3 regions of the Citrobacter braakii genome follow, and region 3 is predicted to be linked to each of the others. Evidence: predicted binding sites of a transcription regulator. Region 3 holds the regulator's gene; each other region holds the start of a gene.
The links. Region 3 encodes LexA, which represses DNA repair genes until DNA is damaged. Its sites were predicted from a motif close to TNCTGTATGTACATACAGNA; they were not measured.
Positions count from the first base shown of each region.

Region 1: the regulator LexA is predicted to act here: its motif matches at 2,520-2,539, upstream of sbmC (DNA gyrase inhibitor SbmC).
Region 2: the regulator LexA is predicted to act here: its motif matches at 5,494-5,513, upstream of rmuC (DNA recombination protein RmuC).

Region 1 is NZ_CP045771.1:2,849,535-2,860,231, forward strand. Features, by position in the region: gene phsB (thiosulfate reductase electron transport protein PhsB) at 1-357, shown strand, start outside; gene phsC (thiosulfate reductase cytochrome B subunit) at 354-1,121, shown strand; gene dacD (serine-type D-Ala-D-Ala carboxypeptidase DacD) at 1,260-2,432, shown strand; gene sbmC (DNA gyrase inhibitor SbmC) at 2,556-3,023, shown strand; gene GFC06_RS13145 (FUSC family protein) at 3,110-4,168, shown strand; gene GFC06_RS13150 (DUF496 family protein) at 4,407-4,742, shown strand; gene GFC06_RS13155 (GHMP family kinase ATP-binding protein) at 4,783-5,649, opposite strand; gene GFC06_RS13160 (acetate/propionate family kinase) at 5,742-6,956, opposite strand; gene pduV (propanediol utilization protein PduV) at 6,941-7,393, opposite strand; gene pduU (propanediol utilization microcompartment protein PduU) at 7,398-7,748, opposite strand; gene pduT (propanediol utilization microcompartment protein PduT) at 7,748-8,302, opposite strand; gene pduS (cobalamin reductase PduS) at 8,305-9,660, opposite strand; gene GFC06_RS13185 (1-propanol dehydrogenase PduQ) at 9,657-10,697, opposite strand, start outside.
Region 2 is NZ_CP045771.1:871,926-882,622, forward strand. Features, by position in the region: gene tatC (Sec-independent protein translocase subunit TatC) at 1-25, opposite strand, end outside; gene tatB (Sec-independent protein translocase protein TatB) at 28-576, opposite strand; gene tatA (Sec-independent protein translocase subunit TatA) at 580-834, opposite strand; gene ubiB (ubiquinone biosynthesis regulatory protein kinase UbiB) at 913-2,553, opposite strand; gene ubiJ (ubiquinone biosynthesis protein UbiJ) at 2,550-3,155, opposite strand; gene ubiE (bifunctional demethylmenaquinone methyltransferase/2-methoxy-6-polyprenyl-1,4-benzoquinol methylase UbiE) at 3,169-3,924, opposite strand; gene rmuC (DNA recombination protein RmuC) at 4,019-5,449, opposite strand; gene udp (uridine phosphorylase) at 5,590-6,351, opposite strand; gene GFC06_RS04015 (dienelactone hydrolase family protein) at 6,617-7,423, shown strand; gene metE (5-methyltetrahydropteroyltriglutamate--homocysteine S-methyltransferase) at 7,526-9,787, opposite strand; gene metR (HTH-type transcriptional regulator MetR) at 10,022-10,697, shown strand, end outside.
Region 3 is NZ_CP045771.1:620,087-630,783, forward strand. Features, by position in the region: gene alr (alanine racemase) at 1-786, opposite strand, end outside; gene dnaB (replicative DNA helicase) at 834-2,249, opposite strand; gene GFC06_RS02845 (quinone oxidoreductase) at 2,314-3,297, shown strand; gene pspG (envelope stress response protein PspG) at 3,530-3,772, opposite strand; gene dusA (tRNA dihydrouridine(20/20a) synthase DusA) at 3,906-4,904, opposite strand; gene GFC06_RS02860 (cupin domain-containing protein) at 5,012-5,500, opposite strand; gene zur (zinc uptake transcriptional repressor Zur) at 5,616-6,134, shown strand; gene GFC06_RS02870 (CsbD family protein) at 6,183-6,392, opposite strand; gene dinF (MATE family efflux transporter DinF) at 6,528-7,847, opposite strand; gene lexA (transcriptional repressor LexA) at 7,982-8,590, opposite strand; gene GFC06_RS02885 (diacylglycerol kinase) at 8,700-9,068, opposite strand; gene plsB (glycerol-3-phosphate 1-O-acyltransferase PlsB) at 9,240-10,697, shown strand, end outside.

The DNA of each region.
Region 1 (10,697 bases), 2.2 Mb from region 3:
GTCTGTCCTACCGGCGCTTCATTTCGTGACGAAAATGGCATTGTGCAAGTGGATAAGTCTCGCTGTATTGGTTGTGACTACTGCGTCGCCGCTTGCCCGTTCCATGTCCGCTACCTCAACCCACAAACGGGGATTGCCGACAAATGTAACTTCTGCGCCGATACTCGCCTGGAGGTCGGACAATCGCCAGCCTGCGTTTCCGTTTGTCCGACGGATGCGCTGAAGTTTGGACGTCGCGATGACCCGGAAATTCAGCACTGGATTAATCAAAAAGAGGTTTATCGCCAGCAGGATACGCGTAGCGGTCCGGTAAGTGTCTATCGGCGTAAAGAGATCCATCAGGAGGGTAATGTATGAATTCTATCTGGGGAGCAGAGCTTAACTATGCGCCGGACTACTGGCCGCTGTGGCTCATTTATGCAGGCGTTATTATTGTGCTGATGATTGCGGGCCTGGTAACGCACGCGCTGTTACGTCGGATGCTGGCGCCCAAAACGGCAACCGGGGAAGAGCATCGGGACTACCTCTATTCGCTGGCGGTCCGCCGCTGGCACTGGGGTAATGCGCTGCTCTTTATCCTGCTTCTGCTGAGCGGCCTGTTTGGCCACTTTTCTGTCGGACCGGTGGCCTTAATGGTGCAGGTACATACTTGGTGTGGCTTCGCATTGCTGGCCTTCTGGATTGGCTTTGTGTTAATAAACGCAACCAGCGGCAACGGCTGCCATTATCGCGTGAAATTTAGCGGGTTGATATCACGCTGCCTGCTGCAAACACGCTTTTATCTGTATGGCATTATGAAAGGTGAGCCGCACCCGTTTGCCGCAACGGCAGAGGACAAATTTAACCCGCTGCAACAGCTGGCCTACCTGGCCATCATGTACGCACTGGTTCCACTACTGATCATCACCGGGTTGCTATGTCTCTACCCACAGGTGGTAGGGGCGGGGCCGGTGATGCTGGTGCTGCATATGGCGTTAGCGATTGTGGGCTTACTGTTCATCTGCGCGCATATTTACCTGTGCACGCTGGGTGACACGCCAGGGCAAATTTTTCGCAGTATGATCGATGGTTATCACCGCCATCGCAGTCATCACGCAGAGACCGCGCCGCGTAAAGGGTAGTTCCGGCGAGATTTGTCTCTGAAACCCTTTCCTAATAGCAAGAAAATGTGCCTTATGTCACATTTTCTTGCAATTTATCCATGTTTCTTCGACAGAACTTCCGTAAAAAGAACGGCTATTTCTCCCTTTCCTGAGGACATGCTGTTGAAACGCCGTTTGTTTATTGCCGCTTCACTATTAACGATGAGTTTTTCGCCCGCCTGGGCGAGCGATGCCGTGAGCTTCGCCCCACAACCTCCTGCGATTACTGCCGGGGCATGGGTGTTAATGGATTACACCACGGGCCAAATCCTGACAGCCGGTAATGAACACCAGCAGCGCAATCCTGCCAGCCTGACGAAACTGATGACTGGCTATGTTGTCGATCGCGCAATTGACAGCAAGCGTATTAGTCCGACAGATATTGTGACCGTCGGGCGCGATGCCTGGGCAAAAGATAATCCGGTATTTGTCGGTTCATCCTTGATGTTCCTGAAAGAAGGGGATCGCGTTTCGGTACGTGACCTCAGCCGTGGGTTAATTGTTGATTCCGGTAATGATGCCTGCGTGGCACTGGCGGATTACATCGCCGGAGGGCAGCCGCAGTTTGTCGCGATGATGAACAACTATGCGCAAAAACTGAACCTGCAGGACACCCATTTTGAAACGGTACATGGTCTGGATGCGCCGGGTCAGCATAGCTCCGCGTACGACCTGGCCGTGCTGTCCCGCGCTATCATCCACGGGGAACCGGATTTCTACCATATGTACAGTGAGAAAAGCCTTACCTGGAACGGCATCACACAGCAAAACCGTAACGGCTTGTTGTGGGATAAAACCATGAACGTAGATGGCCTGAAGACAGGGCATACGTCCGGTGCCGGGTTTAACCTGATTGCTTCCGCCGTCGATGGTCAGCGCCGCCTGATTGCGGTGGTGATGGGCGCGGAGAGTGCTAAAGGGCGCGAAGATCAGGCACGTAAACTGCTGCAATGGGGGCAACACAACTTCGATACAGTGCAGGTTTTGCGTAGCGGTAAGCAGGTTGGCACTGAACGGATCTGGTATGGCGATAAAGAAAAAATCAGCCTCGGAACCGAGCAGGATTTCTGGATGGCCCTGCCTAAAGCAGAAGTCCCTAACATCAAAGCAAAATATGTCCTTGATAAGAAAGAGCTGGTTGCTCCCATCGCTGCGCATCAACGTGTGGGGGAGATTGAACTCTACGATCGGGATAAGCTGGTGGCACATTGGCCTCTGGTTACGCTGGAATCCGTCGGCGAAGGCGGCGTTTTCTCGCGCCTGAGCGACTATTTCCACCACAAGGCGTAGTTTTTCCTGATGCGTCTGACTGGCAAGAGTGCGAATCTGCTCACATAATAATCACTATTTCCTTGTGGCCGACATAGCCAGAAATTACACTGTATATAAATACAGTGTAACGGTGGAGGTTGTATGGAGTACGAGATAAAGCTGGTCGATAAACGCATGATTGCCGGTTTCCATATGGTTGGACCGTGGGAACAAACGGTGAAGCAGGGGTTTGAGCAATTAATGAAGTGGGTCGACGGAAAACAGATTGTGCCGTTGGAATGGATTGCTGTTTATTACGACAACCCTGATGTTGTTCCTGCGGAAAAACTGCGCTGTGATACCGTGGTTTCTGTGCCTGAAGGTTTTGAAATCCAGGAAAACAGCGAAGGGGTGATCCTCACCGAACTGGCGGGTGGCGACTATGCTGTCGCCGTTGCGCGCGTTGAGAATCACGATTTTGCGAAGCCTTGGTATCAGTTCTTCGAGCGCCTGTTGCAGGATACGACTTATGCGATAGCCGCTAAACCCTGCTTTGAAGTTTATATGAACAATGGCATGGAGGACGGTTACTGGGACATTGAAATGTACGTGCCAGTGCAGACGAAGTAACTGTTTGGGGTGTAAATCAGGATGATCTTTTCACGCTAAAAACAGGTACAATTCGCTTCTTTGCTATTCCCTGACGGAGTGCATGAGTGCGTGCAGACAAATCGCTGAGTCCTTTTGAAATTCGTTTGTATCGTCATTATCGTGTGGTGCATGGTATTCGCATTGCGCTGGCGTTTCTCCTTACTTTTCTGTTGGTACGCCTGTTAAACATTCCCGAAGGTACATGGCCTCTGATCACGCTGGTGGTGATCATGGGGCCAATATCTTTTTGGGGTAACGTTGTTCCCAGGGCCTTTGAACGTATAGGCGGCACGATCCTGGGCTCGGTCCTGGGACTGGTTGCCCTGCGTCTGGAACTCTTCTCGCTGCCGTTAATGCTGATATGGTGCGCGGTAGCGATGTTTCTCTGCGGCTGGCTGGCGCTGGGTAAAAGGCCGTATCAGGCGCTGCTGATTGGCATAACGCTTGCCGTGGTCGTGGGTGCGCCTGCCGGAGATATGAATACCGCGTTATGGCGCGGCGGTGATGTTATTCTGGGGTCGTTATTGGCGATGCTGTTTACCGGCATCTGGCCGCAGCGGGCATTTATACACTGGCGTATCCAACTGGCGCATTGTGTCACGGGGTACAATCGGGTGTATCAGGCCGCGCTATCCCCCAATCTGCTCGAGCAACCGCGGCTGGAGAAGCATTTACAACAACTGTTGAGCGACGTTGTCAAAATGCGTGGGCTCATCGCTCCTGCCAGCAAGGAAACCCGTATTCAAAAATCGATCTTTGAGGCTATTCAGACGGTGAATCGCAATCTGGTCTGCATGCTCGAGCTGCAAATTAATGCGCTGTGGGCCAGCCGTACCAGCCACTTTGTCATGTTGAATGCGCATACGCTGCGTGAAACTCAGCTCAGGACCCAGCAGGCACTACTGACAATAACCCACGCCTTGTATGAAGGTAATCCGCAGCCGGTGCTTGCCAATACGGAAAAGCTCAATGACACCGTGGCAGAGCTGCGTCAGCTTATTGCTGAGCATAAAGGCGATAATGTCGCAGAAACGCCCATTCACGGCTACGTTTGGTTGAACATGGAGATGGCTCGACAGCTGGAGTTACTGTCACATTTAATCTGTCGCGCACTGCGCAAATAAAGAGCAGATGAGGGGATTGGTTCTACTGCTGCTTCGATTCAGCAAAGATTAGAGGTATGATACTGAAAAAGGCTAAAACCATTGGTAACTGCAATGGCTTTACCCTCGATAACTCAGGTTTCAACCATGCATTGTCGATGCAGATGCAACTTGAAGTATGGCGGGCATGAAAGTAATGTTGACCCACTTTAGCCGTTGTTTTAACGAATCCGAATCTCACATTATCAGGGGTGTAAAAATGGAAACTACCAAGCCTTCTTTCCAGGACGTGCTGGAATTTGTTCGTCTGTTCCGTCGTAAAAACAAACTGCAACGTGAAATCCAGGACGTTGAGAAAAAGATCCGTGACAACCAGAAACGCGTTCTGCTGTTGGACAACCTGAGCGACTACATCAAGCCTGGTATGAGCGTGGAAGCGATTCAGGGCATCATTGCCAGCATGAAAAGCGATTATGAAGATCGTGTTGATGACTACATCATCAAAAACGCCGAGATCTCTAAAGAACGCCGCGATATCTCTAAAAAGCTGAAAGCCATGGGCGAAGTGAAAAACGGCGAAGCGAAAGCCGAGTAACGATTTTATGCTTGTCCGGGTCGCTGCCGTGCGGCGACCCTTATTGCAGTTCGACCCCGCCCGTTACCATGCGTAACAAATGCTGTTCTGGCCAGTGAATCGTAAGTTTTTTCTGCGTCAGCATCCATTTAATGTAATCCACATCATGACGATTTCTGTCCAGCATCAGTCCGACTACGCTGCCGCTGTGCGCGACGTTGACGCCGTATAAATCACATTCTTCCACCAGTGCTAATAGTGAATCAAAATCTGGCTTTGGTAACAGCAGTTGGCTGGCGATTGCGCTAAGCGTAGCCGCTTCTCCCAACCGGTAAGGATTTTGGCTAATACAGGCTTCCTGTACTTTTTCCCATGCCCGTTGGAGGGCCGCAGCTCCCGCCTGCAAGCCGGAATGACGTGGAATACGGTGATAATCCGCGGTACGCAATGTTTCAGGGCTTTCGAGAACCAGCAGATCGAGTTGAGGCTGAGCTTCACAACCAATTTGCGTGGAGGCGTTGTTATGATCGAAAAGAGTAAGCTTACGAAAAACGGTGCTGTCGGTCGGCTCCAGCGAAACGCAAAGCTGTGCCAGTGTTGGCTCGTCCAGCTGATGGCCCAGATAATGCGCCGCGGCGATGGCCGTGGCGGCAATATCCGCAGTGCTGCTGGCCATTCCTTTCGCGATGGGAATGGTTGATTGAACATCTATCCGGATATCCTGACTGAGATGCGCCGGGTACTGCCAGTGCTGTAATAACCTGTCAACCATTGCCCGAGAAAGTGGACGTTCATCTGTCAGCGGTGAGCCTGAAGTAACCTCAACGGTGCTATACCATTCGACTGGGCAGGAGACCAGTTTCTCACTGCCCAGAATCCAGCCCTGGATAAGTTCTCCGCACGATGCGGGACATTGCGCAACAGCCACGTCTTCACCTTTGTGTTCAGCAATCCTCGGGGCATAGTGTCATGGCGATCGCGCTATTACCATGATTTGCCGCAATTTGCGGTGCGGCAATATCAGGCGGGAATGCCCAATGTCACAGTTTCTGATATCGCTAAACGCATAACGTCCTGGGCTATCATCAGCTCTTCATTGGTATTAATCACCGCCACTTTAACTACCGCATTTTCCGTCTGAATAAAGGTGGCGTTACGCTGATTTTTTTCTTCATCAACGGCCAGACCTAAGAAATTCAGGTTGTGGCAAATCGCGGCGCGAGCACGCGCTGAATTTTCACCAATTCCCCCGGTAAACACCAGCGCATCCAGACCGCCCATCTGCATAATATAGCTGCCAATAGTGGCGCGAATCCGCTCGGCAAAAAGCGTCAATGCCAGTGCTGCCTGGTGATTGCCCGTATCTGCGGCATGTTCAACATCCCGGTAGTCGGGTGAAACACCAGAAACTCCGAGTAATCCGGACTCATTGTTGAGCAATTGGTTGAGCTGCTGCGCGGTTTTTCCTTCACGCAGGGCAATCCACGGCAGAATGGATGGATCAATATCGCCACTTCGCGTGCCCATCATTACGCCAGACTGCGGCGTAAAACCCATGGAGGTATTTACCGAGTGTCCGCCTTTGATAGCGCAGATGCTGCTGCCGTTGCCCAGATGACAACAAACAACCCGCAGGGCGCTGAGCGGCACGCCCAGCTTTTCAGCAAGTTGAGCGCTGACATACTTGTGGCTGGTACCATGAAAACCATAACGACGAATACCGAGCTCTGAGTAGTAGCGCCAGGGCAGGGGATAGATGAAAGACGGCTCATCAAGGGTCTGATGAAAAGCCGTGTCAAAAACCGCAACGGCTGGCGTTTTCGGCAGTAGCTGGCGAAATACCGCAATCCCCAACGCATTAACCGGGTTATGAAGCGGTGCCAGTTCCGCAAGGCGTTCGATTTCCGCCAGCGTTTCATCGGTTACTCGTGCGGAATCTTTGAAGGATTCTCCACCGTGTGCGACGCGATGGCCAACGCCGTCGATCTCTTCCAGACTGCTGATAATATTGTGGCTGAGCAGTTTTTCCAGTAGCAGCGTTACTGCTTCACGGTGATCGGCTACGGGCAAAGTCTCCTGCCATTTTTGCGCTGGTGCTTTTAGGGTGACCTGCGCATCAGACATACCGATACGTTCGATCAGTCCCTGGCAAATCATTTCACCCTGCGGCATCGCCAGAAGCTGAAACTTAAGCGAGGAACTGCCTGCATTAATGGCCATTATTTTGTGAGACATGAAGGTTCCTTTGCATTCAGAAAAATGAACATCTCATCGACCCCGGTATTCTCCAGCGCGCTGGTGACAAATACTTGTTGCGCGCCAGCCTGAACTAGCCAACTCTCCACGAGAGAAATACGCTGCGGGCTGGCTAAATCGGCTTTGGTGACGAGGCCGATAACGGGTCGGTTCATCGGACCAGTAAAACCTGGAGAAAAAGGTGACCACGGCGCGTCAGCATTGAGAACCAGCGCGATGATGTCTGCTTCACAGGCGCTGGCCAGCAGCGCGCTGTACAGGCAGCGGTTTTCGAGATACTCACCCGGTGTGTCTATCGTTGTGGGAGACCAGACAATGGCCTGGGTCTTCTGATAGTGAAGCGCCTCTCCCCGCATGCACTGCGTGAGTGACGTTTTACCGCACTGGCTGGGGCCAATTAGCATTATGCGTTTCATGAGATTATGTCCGGGTGATGGGACAGGCGGTAAAACGCATCATTTCGCCCAGCGTCCGGGTTACCTGTTTCAGCGCGTACTCAACGGCGGAAACATCGCCCGTCAGCACCACTGCGCCGGTAAAACGGTCGAGAAAACCAATCTCTACCGCCCCGGATTTCGTGGCGATATCACAGGCGATGATTGAGGCTTCGCTGGGGGTAATCGTCAGAATACCGATTGCGGAAACCGACTCTGGTAATCCCAGTTTCTTGAACAAATCTTTACCCGGATTAGCGATAAGATGCGCCAGCGTAACCTGCTTGCCAGGAACATATTCCTGAATCATACGATCCGTGGTGGGTTGTCTTTCCATTATCCCTCCACCATCTGTCGCCACATGCTTTCATGCGGACGAGGGATGACCGAACGGTAAACCAACAGACCTTTTTCACCTGCACTTTCACTGGCAACTGTCACTGCGTTATTCACATCAGACACATCGCCAGCGACAACCATGTAGCACTTGCCGCCAATACCAAATGCCATATGGACGCGTACCAGCGTGACATTGGAGGCTTTAACCGCACGGTCGGCGGCACAGATGCAGGCCGCAACGCTCCATGTTTCAACAATGCCCACGGCCTGACGCTTATCCACGCTGTTAAGTCCACTGATCGCAGGAAGTACGCTGGCGTGAATGTTGGGTAGTACCAGACTATCAACGAGCATATCGCCAGCAAGAGAAGTTCCGGTGGCGATCGCCTGTTGTACTGCGCCTACGTCACCACCGAGCATGAGCAGAAATTTACCCGGGCAGATGGTCTTGCTGACCAGTAAATTAACATTCGCGCTTTTTAACATGGCATCGCCAGCTTCCATTCCTTTGGCAATGCTGGTGAGTTCTAAAATCCCTATAGCCTGAGACATGATTAACCTCTTATTACCGTGATGGATTGCTCAGTAATTTCGCTGACAATACCGTCAATACTGGCGTGGACAGGTGCGCCTAATGCACCGGACGGCACATCGGCAACGCATTGACCGCGAACAACGTGTTCGCCCTGCTGTACACATGGGATCGCGCTGGCACCAATATGCTGGCGTAGCAACAGCGTCGTTTTATCCGTGGGATAATCAGTCTCAGCCAGTGGCGCATCGTGATACCAGTCGCTAAGGCCCAGTTTGGTAATAAGGCGCTTCACCGGAATAAGCCGATACTTCGCCATTTCATCCTCAGGATTTAACGGCCCTTCATAACGATGGTTGAGCGCCCGTAGCTCGCGTTTAAGCATGCGGTTGATTCGCATCGGTGAAATCCCAACCGGACAGGCTACGCTTTCACATACATTGCATTCTGAACAGGTCAGGGCCGTGAGCAGTAACTGCGGTGTGGCCGCCTGCTGATAATTAACCGCGCGAACCAGCAGGTGCGGTGATAATTTATGGCCGATCAAATGTCTTGGGCACAAATCCGTACACAAACGACACTGCTCGCAAACGGTTTTTGCGACGGAAAGCACGGTGCGTTCATCCTGCATCCGCCGCTGAATCAACGCATGAGACTTTGGTAAAACCAGCAGTCCCCCGGTGGTCTTGCTGACTGGGGTATCCAGTGAGGTAATCAGGCCGCCCATCATCGGACCACCGTTAATAAAACCGGGATCGTCAACGGTAGCACCACCGGCCAACGCCAGAACCTCATGTAAAGACATTCCGATAGGGACGGTAAGAGTGATTGGTCTGGCGACCGCGCCATTAACGGTCAGGGTACGGCGCGTAACCGGGTATTGCTGCTCAACGGCTCTGGCGATGTTGAGTACAGTCTGGACGTTATTGACCACCACGCCGACGCTGACCGGCAACGCGGCAGGCGGAACTCTCCGGCCCGTCGCCATCCAGATGGTCAAAACCTCGTCACCAGCCGGGTAGACATCAGGCAAAATATGTAAGCGGATCCCGGCAGGCAGAAGGGGCGTTAACGCATTGATAGCCTTTTGATATTTCTCTTTGAGCGCAATAATACCGGCCCTGGCCCCGGTAGCCGTCATGGCATATTGAACGCCGCGGATAAGTCGCTCAGCCTGAACGGCCATCAATTGCTGGTCAACTTTCAGCATCGGCTCACATTCTGCCGCATTGACCAGAAACGTATCGACCTGCGCCTGTAATTTTACGTGAGCTGGAAAGCCCGCGCCTCCGGCCCCGACAACACCCGCTGCGCGAACGCGTTCGCGAATTGTCTGCGCATCATAAAGCGTGGACTCTGCCGTCATGGCTGTCTTCATAATAATTCCTCAAGCAGTTCCTGCATGGCGCTGGCGTCGGCAACACGAGGATTGGTTTGCAGCGTGACATCAGCCAGCGCGGCCTGAACCATCGACGGTATACGTTGTGACCAGGCTTGCTTTCCGTCTTTAAGCGCGTCAGCAAAAGAAGGTAACGCACACTGTTTTTTGAGTAGCTCTATATGACGAATTAGCGCATTCAGTGCCGCCGTATCGTTCGCGTTATCCGGGCATAGGTGGCAGGCTTTAGCGAAACGGGCGTAGCGCTTCGCGGCCCGCGGATCGCGGGCATTAAAATGAATGACATGGGTCAGCAGCAGCGCATTGGCAAGTCCGTGGGGCAGATGAAACTGGCCGCCCAACTGATGGGCAATCGCATGATTGATACCCAGACCAGCCTGACTGAATGCCATTCCCGCGAGCGTTGACGCGTTGTGCATTTTTCCTCTGGTTGCCAGGCAGTCGCCTTTGCTGACGGCGACAGGCAGGTACTGGAAGACAATTTGTGCCGCTTTTTCAGCCAGCGCATCGGTGAAGTCGCTGGCTTTCGTGGATACGTAAGCCTCCAGCGCATGCGTTAATACGTCCATGCCGGTATTCGCTGTTATGGCTGGTGGAACGCTGACGACCAGCGTCGGATCAAGGATGGCCATGTCCGGATAAAGCGCATTATTAAATAATGGATACTTAATGCCTTTATCCGGATCGCTAATCACGCAGGCGCTGGTCACCTCCGATCCCGTGCCGCTGGTGGTGGGAATTGCAACGCAGGTTTCAATCTCAATACCGAACTGTCGGCTGAACCAGACGATGGCTTTTGCGGCGTCCAGTGCAGATCCACCGCCAAAACCAATGACGACGTCCGGTCGTAGGGACTGCATTTGCGCAATCCCTTGTACTACCGTGCTAATGGTGGGATCGGGGGTGATATCGCTGAAAATGCTGATGCGGTTATCCGCTGGCAGCGCGTCGCGCAGCTTTTCAATCAGGGGAGAACGCGCGAGAAAACCATCGCAGATAATCCAGATATGCTTATT
Region 2 (10,697 bases), 250 kb from region 3:
GCGGTTGGGTATCTTCTACAGCCATGTTTACGGTTTATCACTCGACGAGGGGGAGGATTCGGCAACAGGTGCGACAGCTTTCTTTTCTGCATCCATTAACGTAGCGGAAGTGTTTTCCGTTGGCTCTGGCGTTTTAGCACCCGTGGATTCCGGTTTTTGCTCCGGCGAACTGGCCTGGTTTTCAGCGGCAGCAGGGGTGACCCCTTCTCGCTGCGCTTCAGCTTCTTTCACCACCGGATTATGGATAGTGTGCGCTTCATCGCTCTCTTTCTCAGGATCGTGCACACTGTAAGAACGCTTCATCGACTCTGCCGCTTCACGCAGCTCATCCATTGAGGCTTTCAACTCCGGGGTCAGATTTGTCAGGCTCGCTTTCTCTACTTTCTTCAGGCTGTCCTGAAACTCCTGAAGCTTAAGCTCCTGGGTCAGTTCATTCTGAACAGTAGTTGCCAGGGAACGCAAAGCACGAACCCAGCCAGCAACCGTTTTTACCGCTACAGGTAAACGTTGCGGCCCCAGGACGATGAGGCCGATCACGAACACCAATAACAGTTCGCTAAAACCGATATCAAACACGGATTATACCTGCTCTTTATCTTGGCTTTTGGCGTCTTCTTTTTTCACTTCGCCCTGCTTATCGGTAATGGATTTAGCAGTAAAATCAGCATCCTGGCTGGTTTTATCTTGCTTTGGCTCATCATCACCCATTGCTTTTTTGAAGCCTTTAATCGACGCGCCAAGATCGGAACCGATGGAGCCGAGTTTCTTGGTGCCAAATAGCAGTACAACGATGACGGCAATGATCAACAACTGCCAAATACTGATACCACCCATACATGTTCCTCTGTCATAGATGATGAATTAATAAGGCCGTAGTATACGTTACACGACCTGCCTAGGGCGATGAAAAATTCAGCGCATTTTGCGCCAGCCGATCAACCAGGCTAAGACACCGCCGGCCATTAACCAGCCCGGCATAAGCCCCCACTCAGGACGGCTTACCAGCAGGAATGTTCCACTGAGCAACAATGTTGCACCAATGCCCAATAAATAACGGGATTGTCCCTGACGTACATGATTCGCGTGAAGCTCGCGGGCAATCTTATCAACACTGTGCTGTAAATATTTGCCCTGGCGCAAACTGTCATACACCAGTTCAGGTATTTCTGGCATTTTTTCGACCCAGAACGGTGCTTTTTCTTTAAATGCTCTAACAAGCGCCGGAATACCGACCTGATCTTTGATCCAGGATTCGAGGAAAGGCTTGGCCGTTTTCCACAAATCTAACTGCGGGTAGAGCTGTCGTCCGACACCTTCAACGTACAGCAGCGTCTTCTGTAGCAATACCAGTTGAGGCTGAACTTCCATATTGAATCGGCGCGCTGTGTTGAACAGATTTAACAGCACATGACCAAAGGAAATCTCCGCCAGCGGTTTTTCGAAAATCGGCTCGCACACGGTACGAATGGCAAATTCAAACTCTTCTACGTTGGTATCCGGCGGAACCCAGCCAGAATCCACATGCAGTTCAGCAACTTTGCGGTAGTCGCGGTTAAAGAACGCGATGAAGTTTTCAGCCAGATAACGCTTATCTTCTTTGTTTAAAGAACCCACAATCCCACAATCAATACCAATGTATTTCGGGTTTTCAGGATGCTCATAACTCACGAAAATGTTCCCAGGGTGCATATCCGCATGGAAAAAGCTGTCGCGGAATACCTGAGTAAAGAAGACCTGAACACCGCGTTCAGCCAGCAGCTTCATATTGGTGCCGTTCTTCTCAAGCGAGGTGACATCTGAAACGGGAATACCGTAAATGCGCTCCATCACCATCATGTTCTGACTGCAATAGTCAGAGTACACTTCCGGGATGTACAGCATTGGGCTGTCTTCAAAATTACGTCGCAGCTGAATCGCGTTCGCCGACTCGCGCAGCAGATTCAGCTCATCAATCAACGTTTTTTCATATTCACGGACCACTTCTGTTGGTCGCAGGCGGCGACCGTCTGGCATCAGGCGAGGTACCCAACGAGCAAGGCGGTAGATCAGTTTTAAATCCGCTTTAATTACCGGCAGTATGTCCGGGCGGATAACTTTGATCACCACCTCTTTCCCATTCGATTTCAGTCGCGCGGTGTGAACCTGAGCAATAGACGCAGATGCCAGCGGTGTGATCTCAAAATCATCAAACCATTCCTCGACGGGCAGCCCCCCCATCGCCTCTTCGATTTGTTCTTTCGCTCTTTGCCCATCGAATGGGGCTACCCGATCCTGCAATAGCGCTAGCTGATCGGCGATGTGCGGCGGGAAAAGATCACGGCGGGTAGAGAGCATTTGCCCGAACTTGATCCACACCGGGCCGAGCTCCTGTAAAGCCAGTCTCAGCCGTTCTCCCAGCGGTTTGTCTTTATGTCGGTTGGGCATCCAGAACAGCGTGTAACGCCACAACCGGAGCGGCAGCGTGATACGCATTTTGGGGATGAGTTCATCAAGACCGTAGCTTAAAAAAGTGCGAATGATGAAATAAAGGCGCCGTACTTCACCTGGCGTCATTTGGCCTCCAGTTTTTCCAGCCGTTTGGCCAGAGATTCGACCGCACGCTCAACGGCTGCCGTTTCTTCTGCAAACCATGCAACCTCAAGCGGACCTGGAGCCATACGCCACTCTTCGGTGATCGCTTCGGCAACATAGCGCTGCTGGCGTTGAATGTTGTGGCACAGGAACTTCGCTCCACCACGCAAAACTTTGCTGACCCCTTCCGCGACGATATCGCCGGTATAAGGTGCTAACAGTTCTGCGGGATCAAACTCCGCCAGATCGGCCAACGCGACAAAATTCTGTACCACCTGGATATCGCCCTGAACCTCCAGCTCACCACTGCGGATAAGCGTGGTGAGTTGCTGCCGGTCGCGTAATTTCGGTAACACGCTGGCATGTGTGATTACGGTGCAATCGGCTTCGCCTTCCCATGCCCCCAGCACATCGACCTGGCGCTCACTAAACACCAGCACTAACGGTGTTGAAAATCCTTTGAGCTCAACACGCAGCACTTTGCCCTGTAAACGCGTTCTGGCTGACTTGAGCGCAGGAGAACGATACAGAAAGGTGTTAAGCAAATTTTCAACGCCGGCGGTCACTAAGGGTTTTAAAGGCATCCCCAATCTCCTGTCAGAACTTGTAACCACGATGCAGCGCCACGACACCTGCCGTCAGGTTGTAGTAATCAACGCTTTCGAACCCGGCATCTTGCATCATTGCTTTTAAGGTGTCCTGATCGGGATGCATGCGGATGGACTCCGCCAAATAGCGATAACTGTCTGCATCGCTTGCCACCATAGAACCAATGCGCGGCAAAACGTGGAAAGAGTATGCGTCGTAGGCTTTGCTCAGCGGTTCGATAATCGGCTTGGAGAACTCCAGCACCAGTAGACGTCCGCCCGGCTTCAACACGCGATACATAGATCGTAATGCTTTATCTTTATCCGTTACGTTGCGCAGACCGAAAGAGATGGTGATGCAGTCAAACGTGTTGTCTGGGAAAGGTAATGCTTCCGCATTCGCCTGAACGTACTCAACGTTACCCACGACGCCGATATTACGCAGCTTTTCGCGACCCATTTTGAGCATTGAGTCGTTGATATCCGCCAGCACAACTTTGCCAGTTTCGCCAACCATGCGAGAGAATTTCGCCGTCAGATCGCCCGTACCGCCCGCCAAATCGAGAACGGTTTGCCCGCGACGCACGCCACTGCAGTCAATGGTGAAGCGCTTCCACAAACGATGAATGCCAAATGACATTAAGTCATTCATAACGTCATATTTAGACGCCACAGAATGAAAAACGTGGGCCACCATGTCAGCTTTCTGCTCTTTAGCGACGGTCTGAAAGCCAAAGTGCGTCGTTTCTTGTGAATTATCCACCATCTCAGTGCCTGCTCATCCAAAAAATGTTCAAGAAGTGTAACAGATTGGGCCAATTTGCCCTACCCTTCTGCCCGGTTCAACTACCCCAAACGGACTAGTTTGATTGCTGGTTTACCGCTTCATCATCAGGGTAAGGTTCATCCTGCTGCGTCTCAGGGACCGAGCGCAAGCGGTACTCTTCATCCTGCGTAGTGGCTTGTTCAGCCAGTTCAGGATTAATCTCGCGCTTAATTTCCACGCCTAAACTGCGAAACGCTTCTGCCTGCGACAGGACGTTTCCACGGCCTGAAGAGAGTTTTTTCATCGCCTGTCGGTAGTTATCCTGAGCTTTATCCAGGCTTTGGCCAATTGCCGACATATCATCCACAAACAATCGCATCTTGTCATAAAGTTTGCTGGCCCGATCGGCGATCTGTTGCGCATTACGACTCTGATGCTCGTAGCGCCACAAGTTGGCAATCGTGCGCAATGCCACCAACAACGTGGTAGGGCTAACCAGCATAATGTTATTTTTAAGTGCTTCAGTAATCAGTTCGGGCTGTCTATCGAGCGCCAGTAAAAAAGCAGGTTCAACGGGGATAAACATCAGCACATAGTCAAGTGTGCGCAGCCCAGGAAGTTGCTGATAGTCTTTGCGCCCCAGCAGACGGATATGGTTTCGTACCGAGGCGATGTGCTCCTGCAACGCGCTCTCGCGGGTGTATTCATCTTCAGCATTAAAATAGCGTTCATAGGCGACCAGCGTCATTTTCGCGTCGATCACCACATCTTTGCCCTGCGGTAACCGGACGATGACATCTGGCTGCATCCGCGAACGGGCGTCGTTCTCAATGCTGACCTGGGTTTCGTATTCATAGCCTTCGCGCAGACCGGAAGCCTCAAGCACCCGGGTGAGTACGACCTCGCCCCAGTTGCCCTGCGTTTTGTTATCGCCTTTTAATGCCCGCGTCAGGTTTACCGCTTCCTGCGCCATCTGCACGTTCAGTTGCTGCAGATTACGAATTTCGTGCGCCAGAGTATGGCGTTCTTGCGCCTCTTTACCAAAGCTATCCTGAACCTGGCGTCGAAAACCGTCCAGTTGTTCGCGAAGCGGTGTAAGCAGGCTGTTCAGGCTTTGGCGATTTTGCTCATCTACACGACGGTTGCTGTGCTCGAAAATACGGTTCGCCAGATTTTCAAATTGTTCGCTCAGACGCTGTTCGCTGTTGATCATCTGGCGGATTTTATCTTCCGCATGCTGCTGCGTCGCTTCCAGTCGGGTAGTGACTTCTCGAAGATCGGCTTCCAGAGAGGTGTTGATGCTGTGCAGACTGCGCAATTCGTTATTGAGTAGTTCGCACTCATCGCGCCAGTGGGCTTCCTGTGAGAGCTGCTGGCGGGCGGCGCTTAGCGCAATATCCAGTTCGCGTCGTTCTTCGATGAGGTCAGCACGGATCCGATCGGCGTGCGCTTTTGTTGCTAGCCACCCCACCAGCAGCCCTGCGGCTAACGCCAGCACGGCACTCATCATAATTGAAATATCCACAACGCCCCCTTACAGCAACGACTTACCCGCACAAAATAGAATTGTGCTGTATAAACGTCCAGTTTAAAAGGAATTTCCTGCGAGGCACTACGCAAAATAAAAAGGCCGAACGCGTCGGCCTTTTTGAATAGACGGGAGAATTACAGTAAACGACGCGCAGCTTCCACCACGATTTTCACCGCGTGGCTTTCTGTTTGTTTCATCGTTTCCGCATTAGGGATCTCTTGCTGAGTACGGTTCACGATAACACCCGCGACCATACCGGCACGCAGACCCTGGCTTGCGCACATGGTGAGCAGCGTAGCAGATTCCATTTCGTAGTTCATGACACCCATAGACTGCCACTCTTCCATTGAGCCTTTGAAACGGCTCACTACGCGACCAGAGAAGGTGTCATAACGCTCCTGGCCCGGATAGAAGGTATCAGAAGACGCGGTAACGCCTACGTGGGTGGTGGCGCCGATAGATTTCGCCGCTTCCACCAGCGCGGTGGTGCACTCGAAGTCCGCGACGGCCGGGAATTCCATTGGCGCGAAGTGCAGGCTTGCACCGTCCAGACGGACAGATGCTGTGGTGACCAGTACATCACCTACGTTGATATGTGGCTGAATGGCGCCAGTCGTACCGATACGCAGGAAGGTACGAATGCCCAGCTGTGCCAGTTCTTCTACGGCAATAGAGGTTGACGGACCGCCGATACCGGTAGAGCACACGATCACGGCTTTACCATCCAGCTCAGCACGCCAGGTAGTGAACTCGCGATGAGATGCCAGCTTAACCGGCTTATCCATCAGCGCGGCGATCTTTTCCACACGCTCCGGGTCGCCAGGGACGATAGCGAGCTGAGCCCCTTGTAAATCGTTCTTAGTGAGGCCGAGATGAAAAACATCAGACTTAGACATAAAAACTCCTCTGTGAATCGGTTTTGTCAGAAGAAGCAAAAACACACTTTACCGAAGGCATGAACATATTTTCGTGACAGTCATCACTATGATGTAAATCAATTGCATTCCATTACCATAAAATAGTGACTTGAATCACATAAATGATGCGATGTAAGGAAGCCCTGCACAAAAGATAGACCGTTTAAGGCAATGTGGTTCGTTGCATGTGTCTATAGTTAACAATGCGCTTTTTGGCTGAATATTTAAGGGTACGGAGAATACCATGACAACACGACAATCTGGCTTTGCACCTGCTGTATCTCCACCGACGTCTACCACGGTTCACACTCCGGATAACGCCATTATCGCCGGTGTAACGTCCATACCTTCACAAGGCGATGATATGCCAGCGTATCACGCACGACCAAAACAGTCCGATGGCCCGCTGCCTGTGGTCATTGTCGTGCAGGAGATTTTTGGCATTCATGAACACATTCGTGACGTTTGCCGCCGTCTGGCTCTGGAAGGGTATCTGGCTATCGCACCAGAGCTCTATTTTCGTGAAGGCGATCCCAATGACTTTGCCGATATCCCCACGTTGCTCAGCAGCCTTGTCGCCAAAGTGCCTGACTCTCAGGTATTGGCCGATCTGGATCACGTCGCCAGTTGGGCTTCTCGTAACGGAGGAGATGCCCACCAGTTGATGATCACCGGATTTTGCTGGGGTGGACGCATCACCTGGCTGTATGCAGCTCATAATCCGCAGTTAAAAGCGGCGGTAGCGTGGTATGGCAAACTGGTGGGCGATAAAACCCTCAACTCACCGAAACATCCTGTTGATATCGCGACCGATCTTAACGCCCCCGTTCTGGGACTTTATGGCGGCCAGGACACCAGTATTCCGCAAGATACCGTTGAAACAATGCGTCAGGCGCTGCGCGCCGCCAATGCAAAAGCGGAAATCGTGGTCTATCCGGATGCCGGACATGCCTTTAACGCCGATTATCGTCCGAGCTATCACGAAGAGTCCGCGAAAGATGGCTGGCTGAGAATGCTGGAGTGGTTCACACAATACGGCGGGAAGAAATAAACGTTAATTGCCCGGCGGCGACTACACCTTACCGGGCCTACAACTCTTGCTATTTCCTGTAAGCCGGGTAAGCGCTTGCGCTTCCCGGCCACCGGCACGGAATTACGCCTGACGCAGGTTCTGCGCGGCTTTGACCATGTTCGCCAGCGCGGCGCGGGTTTCCGGCCAGCCGCGCGTTTTCAGGCCGCAGTCCGGGTTGACCCACAGACGCTCGGCCGGAATACGCTGCTCGGCTTTCTTCAGCAGGGCTTCAATCCACTCCACGCTCGGGACGTTCGGCGAGTGAATATCGTATACGCCCGGCCCGATTTCGTTCGGATAGTCAAACTCTTCAAACGATTCCAGCAACTCCATATCAGAGCGTGAAGTCTCAATGGTGATCACGTCCGCGTCCAGCGCCGCAATGGAGTCCATGATGTCGTTGAACTCGCAGTAACACATGTGGGTGTGGATCTGGGTTTCATCCTTCGCCACCGCCGCGTTAATGCGGAAGGCTTCCACGCCCCACTCCAGATACGCCGCCCAGTCGCTGCGGCGCAGTGGCAGACCTTCGCGCAGTGCCGGTTCGTCAATCTGGATAATGCCAATACCCGCCGCTTCCAGATCCGCTACCTCATCACGCAGCGCCAGCGCAATCTGCTTAGCGATGGTTTCACGCGTCACGTCTTCACGCGGGAATGACCAGCAGAGAATGGTCACCGGACCGGTCAACATGCCTTTTACCGGTTTGTCGGTCAGCGACTGGGCATACTTCGCCCACTCCACGGTGATCGCTTCCGGGCGGCTGACATCGCCAATGACCACCGGCGGCTTCACGCAGCGAGAGCCGTAGCTCTGCACCCAACCATTCTGGGTAAAGACGAATCCGTCCAGGTGCTCGCCAAAATATTCCACCATGTCGTTACGTTCGGCTTCACCGTGCACCAGCACGTCAAGCCCCAGACGTTCCTGTTCAACAATCGCCTGTTTGATATGTTCCGCGATACCGGTGCGGTAGTTACCGGCATCCAGATTGCCCTTTTTGAAGTCCAGACGCAGGCCGCGAATTTCCGTGGTTTGCGGGAATGAACCGATAGTGGTAGTCGGCCATGCCGGCAGATTAAAGCGGGCACGCTGCGCTTCGGCGCGAACCGGGTAAGCGTTGGCACGTTGGCTGTCCTGGGCGGTGATCGCCGCCAGACGTTTTTCCACTGCGGCGTTGTGTACGCGGGTAGAGTGACGACGAGCCTGGATCGGTGCGCTCCACGCCACAATTGCCGCCGTATCACCGCTGTTCAACGCATCACGCAGCAGCGCCAGCTCGCCGCATTTTTGTAGGGCGAAGGCAAACCAGCTCTTCACTTCTGCATCAAGGCGAGTTTCCACGCTGAGATCGATTGGGCTGTGCAGCAAGGAGCAGGAAGAAGCTACCCACAGGTCACGTTTCCCGACGATATCTTTAATTTGCGCGTATTTTTCGCTGAGATCGGCACGCCAGACGTTGCGACCGTTAACCAGCCCCGCTGACAGCAACCAGTCGGCAGGCAGACGCTTGTGCAGCTCGGCCACATCATCTTTACCGTGCACGAAGTCAACGTGCAGCCCCTGCACCGGCAGCGCGGTAATGGTATCCAGATTTGGCGTTACGCCTTCGAAGTAGGTGGTCAGCAGCAGCTTCACCTGACCCGTCAGCGCGTCATACGCCGGTTTGAAGGCGTTCAGCCAAACCTGAGGCAGCTCCAGCACCAGAGCCGGTTCATCAATTTGCACCCACTCAATACCGCGTTTCGCCAGCTCAGCCAGCACCTGCTGGTAAACCGGCAGAATATCGTTCAACAGACTCAGGCGGTCAAACTGTTCGCCCTTCACTTTCCCCAGCCACAGGTAAGTTACCGGTCCCAGCAGCACAGGTTTCACCTTGTGACCGAGCGCCAACGCTTCATCCACTTCATCCAGCAGTTGGGTCCAGGTCAGTTTGAACTGCTGACCTTTGGTGAACTCTGGCACCATGTAGTGATAGTTGGTGTTAAACCATTTGGTCATTTCTGCTGCCGCCGCGGGCTCTCCGGTTGGTGCGCGGCCACGGCCAATGCGGAATAAGGTATCGATATCGACCGAGCCGTCTTTATTTTGATGACGAGCCGGAACGTTGCCGAGCAGCAGGCTGGTGGTCAGCACGTGATCGTACCAGGCAAAATCGCCCACCGGCAGCAGGTCAACGCCCGCCTGCTTCTGCTGATCCCAATGACGGGCACGCAGCTCGCGGCCAACGGTTAGCAAATCTTCACGGGAAGAATTTCCCGCCCAGTAGCTTTCTTGCGCTTTTTTCAGCTCGCGACGCAGGCCAACGCGAGGGAAACCGAGGGTGTGATTAAGTATTGTCATTTTTCTTCCTCTAATTATATGTAAATCCTATTGATTTTTAATTTAGGGAAGGTGGCAAGTTTATTCATCCCAGGAGCTTACTGAAGTAAGTGACCGGGGTGGAAAAATACAGCCAACGCACCATAAATTTAAAAGACGAAGGATTTTAGCCATCCAGATGTTTACACATCCATAATTGACAGTTACTGTATATTCCTCAAGCGCAATTTGTTCATGCCGAAGTGAAGGACTTTCATGATCGAGATTAAACACCTGAAAACGCTCCAGGCGTTGCGGAATAGTGGTTCGCTGGCGGCCGCAGCGGCGACGTTGCATCAGACCCAATCCGCCCTCTCTCACCAGTTCAGCGATCTGGAACAGCGCCTTGGCTTTCGACTTTTTATCCGTAAAAGCCAGCCTCTGCGCTTTACGCCGCAAGGCGAAATTTTGCTGCAGTTAGCAAATCAGGTGTTGCCGCAAATTGGTCGTGCGCTGCAGGCCTGCAACGAACCGCAGCAAACCCGGCTGCGGATCGCTATTGAATGCCATAGCTGTATTCAATGGCTGACGCCCGCGCTGGAGAATTTTCGTGCCAACTGGCCGCAGGTGGAGATGGACTTTAAATCCGGCGTGACGTTCGATCCGCAACCAGCGCTACAACAGGATGAGCTGGATCTGGTGCTGACATCCGACATTCTGCCGCGTAGCGGACTGCACTACTCGCCGATGTTCGATTTTGAAGTCCGCCTGGTACTGGCGCCGGACCATCCGCTGGCCAGCAAGACGCAGATCACGCCGGAGGATTTAGCCAGTGAGACGCTGCTTATTTACCCGGTGCAACGGAGTCGACTGGATGTCTGGCGGCATTTCTTGCAGCCTGCGGGCGTTAGTCCGTCGCTGAAGAGCGTGGATAACACCCTGCTGCTGATTC
Region 3 (10,697 bases):
CTCGCTCAGCCAGGTTCCACCATAGCCAACCGGCTCGCCCGCTTTGTGTTCACGCACCGCAATCAGGCTGGAAGTCAGCGACATCACCGGCTGGCAGCCAAAATCAGCACCGATAGAGTGGTTTTCCAACGGCGATACGCCATACAGAATCAGCCCCGGACGCGCCCAGTCGAAGTGAGACTGCGGCCACAGCAGAATACCACCCGACGCGGCGATCGAACGCTGACCCGGTTTACCTGCGCAAAAGCTATTGAAGATATCGAGCTGCTTTTCGGTCGCACCGCACTCAGGCTCGTCCGCGCGCGCAAAGTGGCTGACGATATTGACCGGCTGGCGCACGTTTTCGCATTGCGTCAAGCGCTGATAAAACGCCTCGGCCTGCTCCGGACGCACGCCCAGACGGTGCATTCCCGTGTCGAGCTTCATCCAGACGGTGACCGGTTCAGCCAGTACCGCGGCTTCCAGAGCTTCAAGCTGCTCCTGGTTGTGGACGGCAGTATGCAGACGCTGCGCGGAGATAGTCGGCAGATCGGAAGCATCAAAAAATCCTTCCAGCAGCAGGATGGGCTGCGTGATCCCTCCCGCTCGCAACCGCAGGGCTTCTTCAAGACGAGCGACACCAAAAGCGTCCGCATCGGGGAGCGTTCGCGCGGTCTCTAACAGACCATGGCCGTAAGCGTTCGCTTTCACGACCGCAACCAGTTTACTGGCTGGAGCCAGTTCACGCAGACGTTGCAGGTTGTGTCGCAGAGCGCGGCGGTTAATGACTACAGTTGCCGCTTGCATTTGTATTCCTTGATAAGTATTTGCTTGAGTAACCTGATTCAGTATTGTTATTCGTCGTCGTACTGCGGGCCAGCATAGTTATCGAAGCGCGACCACTGACCGTTAAACGTCAGGCGCACCGTACCGATCGGGCCGTTACGCTGTTTACCGATAATGATCTCGGCGATGCCTTTCAAGTCGCTGTTTTCGTGATAAACCTCATCACGATAGATAAACATGATTAAGTCGGCATCCTGCTCGATGGAGCCGGACTCACGCAGATCCGAGTTGACCGGACGCTTATCGGCGCGTTGTTCCAGAGAGCGGTTAAGCTGCGACAGCGCCACCACCGGCACATGCAGTTCTTTCGCTAACGCTTTCAGCGAGCGGGAAATTTCAGCAATTTCCAGCGTACGGTTGTCGGAGAGCGACGGCACGCGCATCAGTTGCAGGTAGTCGATCATGATAAGTCCGATACCACCGTGTTCGCGGGCGATACGACGGGCACGTGAGCGCACTTCCGTTGGCGTCAGGCCGGAGGAGTCATCAATATAGATGTTTCGTTTCTCCAGCAAAATACCCATTGTTCCGGAAATTCGCGCCCAGTCTTCATCATCCAGTTGACCGGTACGGATTTTGGTTTGGTCTACACGTGAGAGTGAGGCCAGGGAACGCATCATGATCTGTTCTGAGGGCATTTCAAGACTAAAGATAAGAACCGGCTTATCTTGCAGCATCGCCGCATTTTCGACGAGGTTCATTGCAAATGTCGTTTTACCCATCGACGGACGCGCGGCGACGATAATTAAGTCTGACGGCTGCAAACCAGCAGTCTTTTTATTGAGGTCGTCATAACCGGTGTTGACCCCGGTGACACCATCGTGTGGTTGCTGGAACAACTGTTCGATACGCGCGACGGTAGCGTCGAGCACATCGGTAATATTTTTCGGACCTTCGTCTTTGTTGGCGCGACTTTCAGCAATTTTAAAGACGCGGGATTCCGCGAGGTCCAGCAGATCTTCACTGGAACGGCCTTGCGGATCAAACCCGGCTTCCGCGATCTCGTTCGCCACCGAAATCATGTCACGAACAACGGCACGTTCGCGGACAATATCCGCATAGGCACTAATGTTCGCTGCACTTGGCGTATTTTTAGATAACTCAGCCAGGTAAGCAAAACCGCCGACGCTGTCCAGTTGTCCCTGAACTTCCAGCGATTCTGCGAGCGTGATCAGATCGATGGGTTTTCCCATCTCCTGCAGGCGATGCATTTCGGTGAAGATGTGCCGGTGCGGTCGGGTATAAAAATCTTCCGCCACCACACGCTCGGCCACATCGTCCCAGCGTTCGTTATCCAGCATTAAACCGCCCAACACCGACTGTTCCGCTTCAATCGAGTGCGGCGGTACTTTCAGCCCGGCGACCTGGGGATCGCGCTCACGAGCATCAGTCTGTTGTTTGTTGAAGGGTTTATTTCCTGCCATAGTGAATGGAGTTACCGAGATAATGATTGGGTCGAAAGATTACCACATTTCTTTTGGAGGAAGCATGGCAACACGTATTGAATTTCACAAGCATGGTGGCCCTGATGTACTCAAGGCTGTGGAGTTTACGCCCGTAGACCCGGCGGAAAATGAAATCCAGGTCGAGAACAAAGCGATTGGGATCAACTATATCGACACCTATATCCGCAGTGGTCTTTATCCGCCGCCTTCTCTACCCAGCGGTCTGGGTACCGAAGCCGCAGGCGTGGTCAGTAAAGTCGGTAGCAAAGTGACGCACATTAAAGCCGGCGATCGCGTGGTTTACGCTCAGTCTCCCCTGGGCGCCTACAGCTCAGTGCATAACGTCCCGGCTGATAAAACCGCTATTTTGCCCAACGCTATCTCGTTTGAACAAGCTGCAGCCTCATTTCTTAAAGGGCTCACCGTTTTTTATCTGTTGCGTAAGACCTATGAAATTCAGCCCGATGAACCATTTTTGTTCCATGCGGCAGCAGGCGGCGTCGGTATGATTGCCTGCCAGTGGGCAAAAGCATTGGGTGCGAAGCTGATTGGCACCGTCGGTAATGCGCAAAAAGCGCAAATTGCGCTGCAGGCCGGCGCATGGCAGGTCATTAACTATCGTGAAGAGAGCATTGTAGAACGTGTAAAAGAGATCACTGGCGGTAAAAAAGTGCGGGTGGTGTATGACTCGGTGGGGAAAGATACCTGGGAAGCCTCACTGGATTGCCTGCAGCGCCGGGGGCTCATGGTCAGCTTTGGTAATGCTTCCGGACCGGTGACTGGCGTTAACTTAGGCATTCTGAATCAGAAAGGTTCGCTGTACGTGACTCGCCCTTCACTCCAGGGTTACATCACCAACCACCATGAATTAACCGAAGCCAGCAATGAGCTTTTCTCGCTGATTGCCAGCGGAGTGATCAAAGTGGATGTCGCACCGGGCCAGACGTTCGCACTGCACGACGCGCAGCATGCTCATGAAGTGCTGGAAAGCCGGGCCACACAGGGGTCGAGTTTGCTGATCCCGTAACGCCCTCATTTCCGTTAAATAATTCAAGCCGCCAACAAACCTGCGGTTTGAATTATGAAGGGGCAAGAAAGAATTAGGGCTTCCCGTAGGAAGCCCTTTCTTTTTTTAGTTCGGCTGTATGTAGGGTACAGCTCGATGAATTCGTTAACCTGGCAATAGTGACAGATTTGATAATCAATTCCTATTTGCTTCTAAAGGCAATGTTGCAGGTTGTGACACACCGCTCAATACCTTAGTAAAATCGGCGGTTATTGCGCTGATACTGTGGGACTTTTGGCGCTTTTATCGCCTTGATAACCCACACCACGGCAACGGCCAATAACAGCCAGGGCAACAGTTTAATCATCAACGCAAATAGTCCGCCCAAAAACATCACCACAGTGGCTACCACCAATGCGGCCAGCACTCCCAGCAAAGATACGCCGGTGACCATCAGCATTATAAAAAATCCAATCACAAAAAGTAGTTCCAGCATGGCTCTCTCCCGAAATGAAATACTCTCCACAGCTTTACAAGAAACATGCCAAAATTAATATATTGATTTATAAAGCAAACGCCCCGCGACGAAGCGCAGGGCGTGGTGAAATTCACTAACTTTTGGTGAAAACTTAACATTTGTCTGCCACCAGCTTCAGCGCATGTTCCAGAACCTCAATATCTGCCCCGGCTTTATGCGCATTTTCGCTCAGATAGCGACGCCACTGCCGTGCCCCAGGAATCCCCTGAAACAGTCCCAGCATATGGCGCGTGACATGCCCCAAATAGGTTCCTTTACTCAGTTCACGCTCAATATATGGATACATCGCACGCACTACGGCGACCGGATCGGCATCTTCGCTGGTGACAGCAAAAATCTCGCGGTCAACGGACGCCAGAATGCCTGGGTTTTGATAAGCTTCGCGCCCCACCATCACGCCATCCATATGTTGCAGATGGATTTTCGCTTCTTCCAGCGATTTTATGCCACCGTTGATCGACATCGTCAGATGCGGAAAATCGCGCTTTAGCTGATAAACACGGTCATAATCCAGCGGTGGGATTTCGCGGTTTTCTTTCGGGCTTAGCCCGGACAGCCAGGCCTTGCGGGCGTGGATGATAAACATCTCACATTCACCGTTACCGGAGACCGTGTTGATGAAATCGCACAGGAATTCGTAGCTGTCCTGGTCATCAATACCGATACGGGTTTTCACCGTTACCGGAATCGATACCACATCGCGCATCGCTTTGACGCAATCAGCGACCAGTTGCGCATTCCCCATCAGACAGGCACCAAACATTCCATTCTGTACACGGTCGGAAGGGCAACCCACGTTGAGGTTAATTTCGTCATAGCCCCGTTGTTCAGCAAGCTTTGCGCACTGCGCCAGCGCAGCCGGATCGCTCCCGCCCAGTTGCAAAGCGACCGGATGTTCTTCTTCGCTATACGCCAGATAATCGCCTTTACCATGAATGATCGCGCCGGTGGTTACCATCTCCGTGTAGAGCAGCGTCTGGCTGGACAGTAAGCGCAAAAAGTAGCGGCAATGTCTGTCCGTCCAGTCGAGCATCGGCGCGATAGAAAAACGATGAGCGGGAAAAGCGGTAGACTGAGATTCAGGCAGCATGGCGAATATTCAAGCATCCGGTTAAAAAAGGGGCGCTACTATAGCATAGACCGTTACGATAGTGAGCCACATCCTCGCGGTTCCCCCTCCCTGCTCCCCGACAAGCGCTATTTACGCCCCGGTTTTCCGTCGTGAGATCCAAAAAACTGCGGCGGATGGTCGACCCAACGGTCCTCACGCGTGGCGGCATAAACCGGATTAAGCGGATAATAAATACGATTGTATTTTTTGTTCGCCTCACCCACGACCAGCAGACGAACCTCTTCACTGGTGTTATTGATAAAGGTGTGACACACGCCGGTGCCCGCCGGGAAACCGACGCTGTCGCCCGGCTCCAGCTTCCATAAATAACCGTTAATCCAGGCTTCAGGATATCCCTCCAGCACATAGATAAACTCTTCCTCATCACTTTCAGCGTGCGGATACGAGGTGCGTCGGCCCGGCGGCAGGCGCTCATGATGAATGCCGAGTCGCCCTAACCCCAGCTTGCGGGCAAGCGGCGCACCTATGGAAAACAGCTCATCGCTGTCGGGATAGGTGGAGTCATCAGCCCCCTCAACTTCACGCCAGTGACGAATACAATCGGGTCTTTTCATGATTATTTTCCAGTATTGCGATGGGTCAGGTATAGCACACCGCGGTGGATCTCGGTGTTTTAAACAGAACATGTTAAAGTAAGGGATTAACCTTGCACGCAAATCGAGGCGCCAAATGGACAAAACCACCACGCAGGAGTTATTGGCTCAAGCTGAAAAACTCTGTGCGCAACGCAACGTACGGCTTACGCCACAACGCCTCGAAGTGCTGCGCCTGATGAGCCTGCAGGAAGGCGCAATCAGCGCTTACGACCTACTTGACCTGTTGCGGGAAACCGAGCCGCAGGCCAAGCCGCCGACCGTGTATCGTGCGCTTGATTTTCTGCTGGAACAAGGGTTTGTGCACAAGGTGGAATCCACCAACAGCTATGTGCTTTGCCATCTGTTCGATCAGCCAACTCACAGTTCCGCAATGTTCATTTGCGACCGCTGTGGTGTGGTAAAAGAAGAGTGCGCGGAAGGCGTGGAAGACATCATGCATACGCTGGCAGCAAAAATGGGCTTTGCCCTGCGACATAACGTTATTGAAGCCCACGGACTATGCCCGGCCTGTGTGGAGGTTGAGTCATGTCGTCACCCTGGCGAATGCCAGCATGACCATACGATTCAGGTGAAGAAGAAAGTTGGGCGTTAAGCGGGTGGGAGAGCGTACATCCTTGTACTCTCAGGAGGGAAGGGTTAATTACCAGCGGTAATCATTACGTTTTTCCCAATCGGTCACTTCTTTCTCCGCCTGATCTTTCGCGTAACCGTAACGCTCCTGGACTTTACCGACCAGTTGGTCACGTTTACCTTCAATGACCGTCATATCATCATCGGTCAGTTTGCCCCATTGCTCTTTCACTTTACCTTTAAACTGCTTCCAGTTACCGCCGACTTCGTCTTTATTCATCATCAAGTCCTCATCGTTAGGTTGTGAATAGCGAGAGTGCCATGTCCAGACACATGCTGTTTTTGCTGGACGTGAGAATAAGTGTAGTCAGGGATTCTGGGTTTTATTTACTATTCGGAATTTTTAACCATCCGTTCAGGCAAACCAGGTTCCATTACGCCAGTGACGCCGCCAGATAAAGGCCAGGGAAAGCCCACGCAGCGCGAGAAAAACGGTTAACGCCAGCCACAAACCATGATTTCCCAGCAACGGTAAAGCCAGTAGCGTTAATGCGAACCCTGCTGCGGCAACGGCCATACTGTTGCGCATTTCTGCAGCCCGTGTCGCTCCAATAAACATACCGTCGAGCAGATAACACCACACTCCCACCAGCGGCAAAACCACCTGCCAGAAAAGATAGCGATCGGCCAACAGTTGGATTTGCGGCAGCGAGGTCAGCAGCGCAACAATCTGCTCGCCAAACAGGGCGTAAACCAGCGAAAACAGAATAGCCACAATACCGGACTGTCGACAGGCCGCCCGCCAGACATCAAGCAACTGGCTGCCATCCCTCGCCCCATAGGCCTGACCCGAATGCGCTTCCACAGCATAGGCAAATCCATCCAGCGCGTAGGCGGTAAACGTCAGCAGAGTCATCAGAACGGCGTTAACCGCGATGATGTCGCCTCCCAAACGCGCGCCCAGAACCGTAATGGCCCCAAAGCAGAGCTGTAGCAGCAGCGAACGCAGCATGATGTCGCGGTTGAGCGCCAGTAAACGACGGAAGTTGCCACGCCACGCCAGCTTCAACATTGCCAGCGAAATTCCACGCATATGCAGGACTTTGCGTACCATCATCAGGCCAATCAGCAGCGTGGCATATTCGGCAATCACCGTCGCCAACGCCGCCCCCTGCACGTTCATATGCAGGCCCATTACCAGCCATAAATCGAGCACAATGTTGAGAATATTTCCGACAATCAACAGGATAACTGGCGCGCGCGCATACTGAACGCCAAGCAGCCAGCCGAGCAGCACCAGATTCGCCAGCGACGCGGGTGCGCTTAACCAGCGGATTTCCAGAAAACGTCGGGCCTGCTCCAGTACCGCCTCACTTCCGCCGACAATGTGCAGAGCCAGATCGATAATCGGCGTACGGAACAGTGCGATAAGCAGCCCCGCGCCCAGCGCCAGCAATAGCGGCTGCACCAACGCGCGCGCCAGCGCCTGCGGATTTTTCGCGCCAAATGCCTGCGCGGTAAGGCCGGTGGTACTCATGCGCAAAAAAAGCAGCAGCATAAAGAGAAAGCTGGTCGCCGTGGCGCCAACAGCAACGCCGCCAAGATAGACCGGACTGTCCAGATGACCAATCACCGCGGTGTCCACCAGTCCCAACAGGGGAACGGTGATATTGGAGAAGATCATCGGTAAGGCGAGGTGCCAGAGTGCTTTATCAGAAGAGGTAAAGAAAGGCATACAGGAGAGCCTGAGAAGAAGTTAGATATACTGAAAAAAGATGCTGTGTAGGCCCGGTAAGCGTAGCGCCACCGGGCAAGTTGCCGGATAGCGACGTAAACGTCTTATCCGGCCGACAGGTAATCAACAGAAAATTACAGCCATTCACCGTTACGAATGACGCCTACCGCCAACCCTTCAATAGTGAAGTTTTGCTCGCGCAGGTCGACAACAATAGGTTTAAATTCGCTGTTTTCAGGCAGGAGTTCAACCTTGTTGCCCTGCTTTTTCAGGCGCTTAACGGTGACTTCGTCGTCGATACGGGCAACAACAACCTGACCGTTACGCACATCCTGAGTTTTATGCACAGCCAGTAAATCACCGTCCATAATACCGATGTCTTTCATCGACATACCGCTAACGCGCAGCAGAAAATCGGCGTTCGGTTTGAACAGTGAAGGATCGACCTGATAGTGGCCTTCGATGTGCTGCTGCGCCAGCAGTGGCTCGCCTGCCGCTACGCGTCCGACAAGCGGTAACCCTTCTTCTTCTTCCTGCAGCAGTCGAATACCGCGCGATGCGCCGGATACAATTTCAAGAACGCCTTTACGCGCAAGCGCTTTCAGGTGTTCTTCAGCGGCGTTTGGGGAACGGAACCCCAAACGCTGCGCGATCTCCGCACGCGTCGGTGGCATACCTGTCTGGCTGATGTGATCCCTAATGAGATCAAACACCTCTTGCTGCCTGGCCGTTAACGCTTTCATTCCGCCCCCTGGGTGTATATACAGTTATGCTGTGAGTATATACAGCTAAAGGTGATTTTGGAACCGCAAACTGCACAAAAAACAGGAGATTTATGCAGTTGTGGAATCTTTATCGCAAATGCGACCACAACAGGATGCCCCAGGTGATCAGAGCGACAAAAATAGACAGCAATACCGCTGCCGAGCCCATATCTTTCGCCCGACCGGAAAGTTCGTGATACTCAGAGCCAATACGGTCAACCACCGCCTCAATCGCACTGTTGAGGATTTCAACGATCATCACCAGCATCACGGAACCAATCAACAGCACGCGGGTAATGGCGTCGACGTCCAGCCAGCAGGCGATGGCTACGCCCAACAGTACGGCAACGCTTTCCTGGCGGAATGCCGCCTCATTGATCCATGCGGCGCGAAAACCTTTCCAGGAATAGCCTGCAGCTTTGATAATTCGGGTGAATCCAGTGGTATTATTGGCCATCAAAAAGAACCTTTTTACATTATTAGCGTCAATGTCATTGTAACGTTACCCCGTTTGTTTCAGGGTGTGGCAAAGCAGCGCGAAGTATGACCGGATACACCAGAAATTCACTAAACTTTCTGATATCCTTGCAGCGCATTTGCATTATTAACCAGAGGCTTTACATCGTTTATGTCCGGCTGGCCACGAATTTACTACAAATTACTGAATTTACCATTAAGCGTCCTGGTAAAAAGCAAGTCTATTCCGGCAGAACCTGCCCCGGAATTGGGGCTCGATACTTCGCGTCCCATTATGTACGTCCTACCGTACAATTCAAAAGCAGACTTGCTGACGCTGCGTGCCCAATGTCTGGTGCACGATCTCCCGGATCCCCTGGAACCGCTGGAGATAGACGGAACTCTGCTGCCGCGCTACGTGTTTATTCACGGCGGCCCGCGCGTGTTCACCTATTACACGCCGAAAGAAGAGTCCATTAAGCTGTTCCATAACTATCTCGACTTGCATCGCAGCAATCCAGACCTGGATGTGCAAATGGTGCCGGTTTCGGTGATGTTTGGCCGTGCGCCTGGGCGTGAAAAAGGCGAGGTCAATCCGCCGCTGCGCATGCTGAACGGCGTACAGAAATTCTTTGCTGTGTCCTGGCTGGGTCGCGACAGTTTTGTCCGCTTCTCCCCATCGGTCTCCCTGCGTCGCATGGCGGACGAACACGGTACGGATAAAATCATCGCTCAGAAGCTGGCTCGCGTGGCGCGCATGCACTTTGCTCGTCAGCGTCTGGCCGCAGTCGGCCCGCGCCTCCCTGCCCGCCAGGACCTGTTCAATAAGCTGCTGGCCTCAAAAGCTATCGCTCGCGCGGTAGAAGATGAAGCGCGCAGTAAAAAAATCTCCCACGAAAAAGCGCAGCAAAATGCCATTGCGCTGATGGAAGAGATTGCCGCCAACTTCTCCTACGAGATGATTCGTCTGACAGACCGTATTCTGGGCTTTACCTGGAACCGTCTGTATCAGGGGATTAACGTTCACAATGCGGAGCGTGTACGTCAGTTGGCGCACGATGGGCACGAAATCGTCTATGTTCCGTGCCACCGCAGCCATATGGACTATATGCTGCTGTCGTACGTTCTGTACCACCAGGGGCTGGTTCCGCCGCACATCGCTGCCGGTATCAACCTGAACTTCTGGCCAGCAGGTCCGATTTTCCGTCGTCTGGGCGCGTTCTTTATTCGTCGTACCTTCAAGGGCAACAAGCTCTATTCCACCGTTTTCCGCGAATACCTGGGCGAGTTGTTCAGCCGCGGCTACTCGGTTGAATACTTTGTCGAAGGAGGCCGTTCACGTACCGGGCGTCTGCTCGACCCGAAAACCGGCACGCTGTCGATGACCATTCAGGCGATGCTGCGCGGCGGTACGCGTCCGATTACCCTCGTACCCATCTACATCGGCTACGAGCACGTAATGGAAGTGGGCACGTACGCGAAAGAGCTGCGTGGCGCGACGAAAGAGAAAGAGAGTTTGCCGCAAATGCTGCGTGGCTTGAGCAAGCTGCGTAATCTGGGTCAGGGTTATGTCAACTTTGGCGAACCGATGCCATTGATGACTTACCTCAACCAGCATGTACCGGAGTGG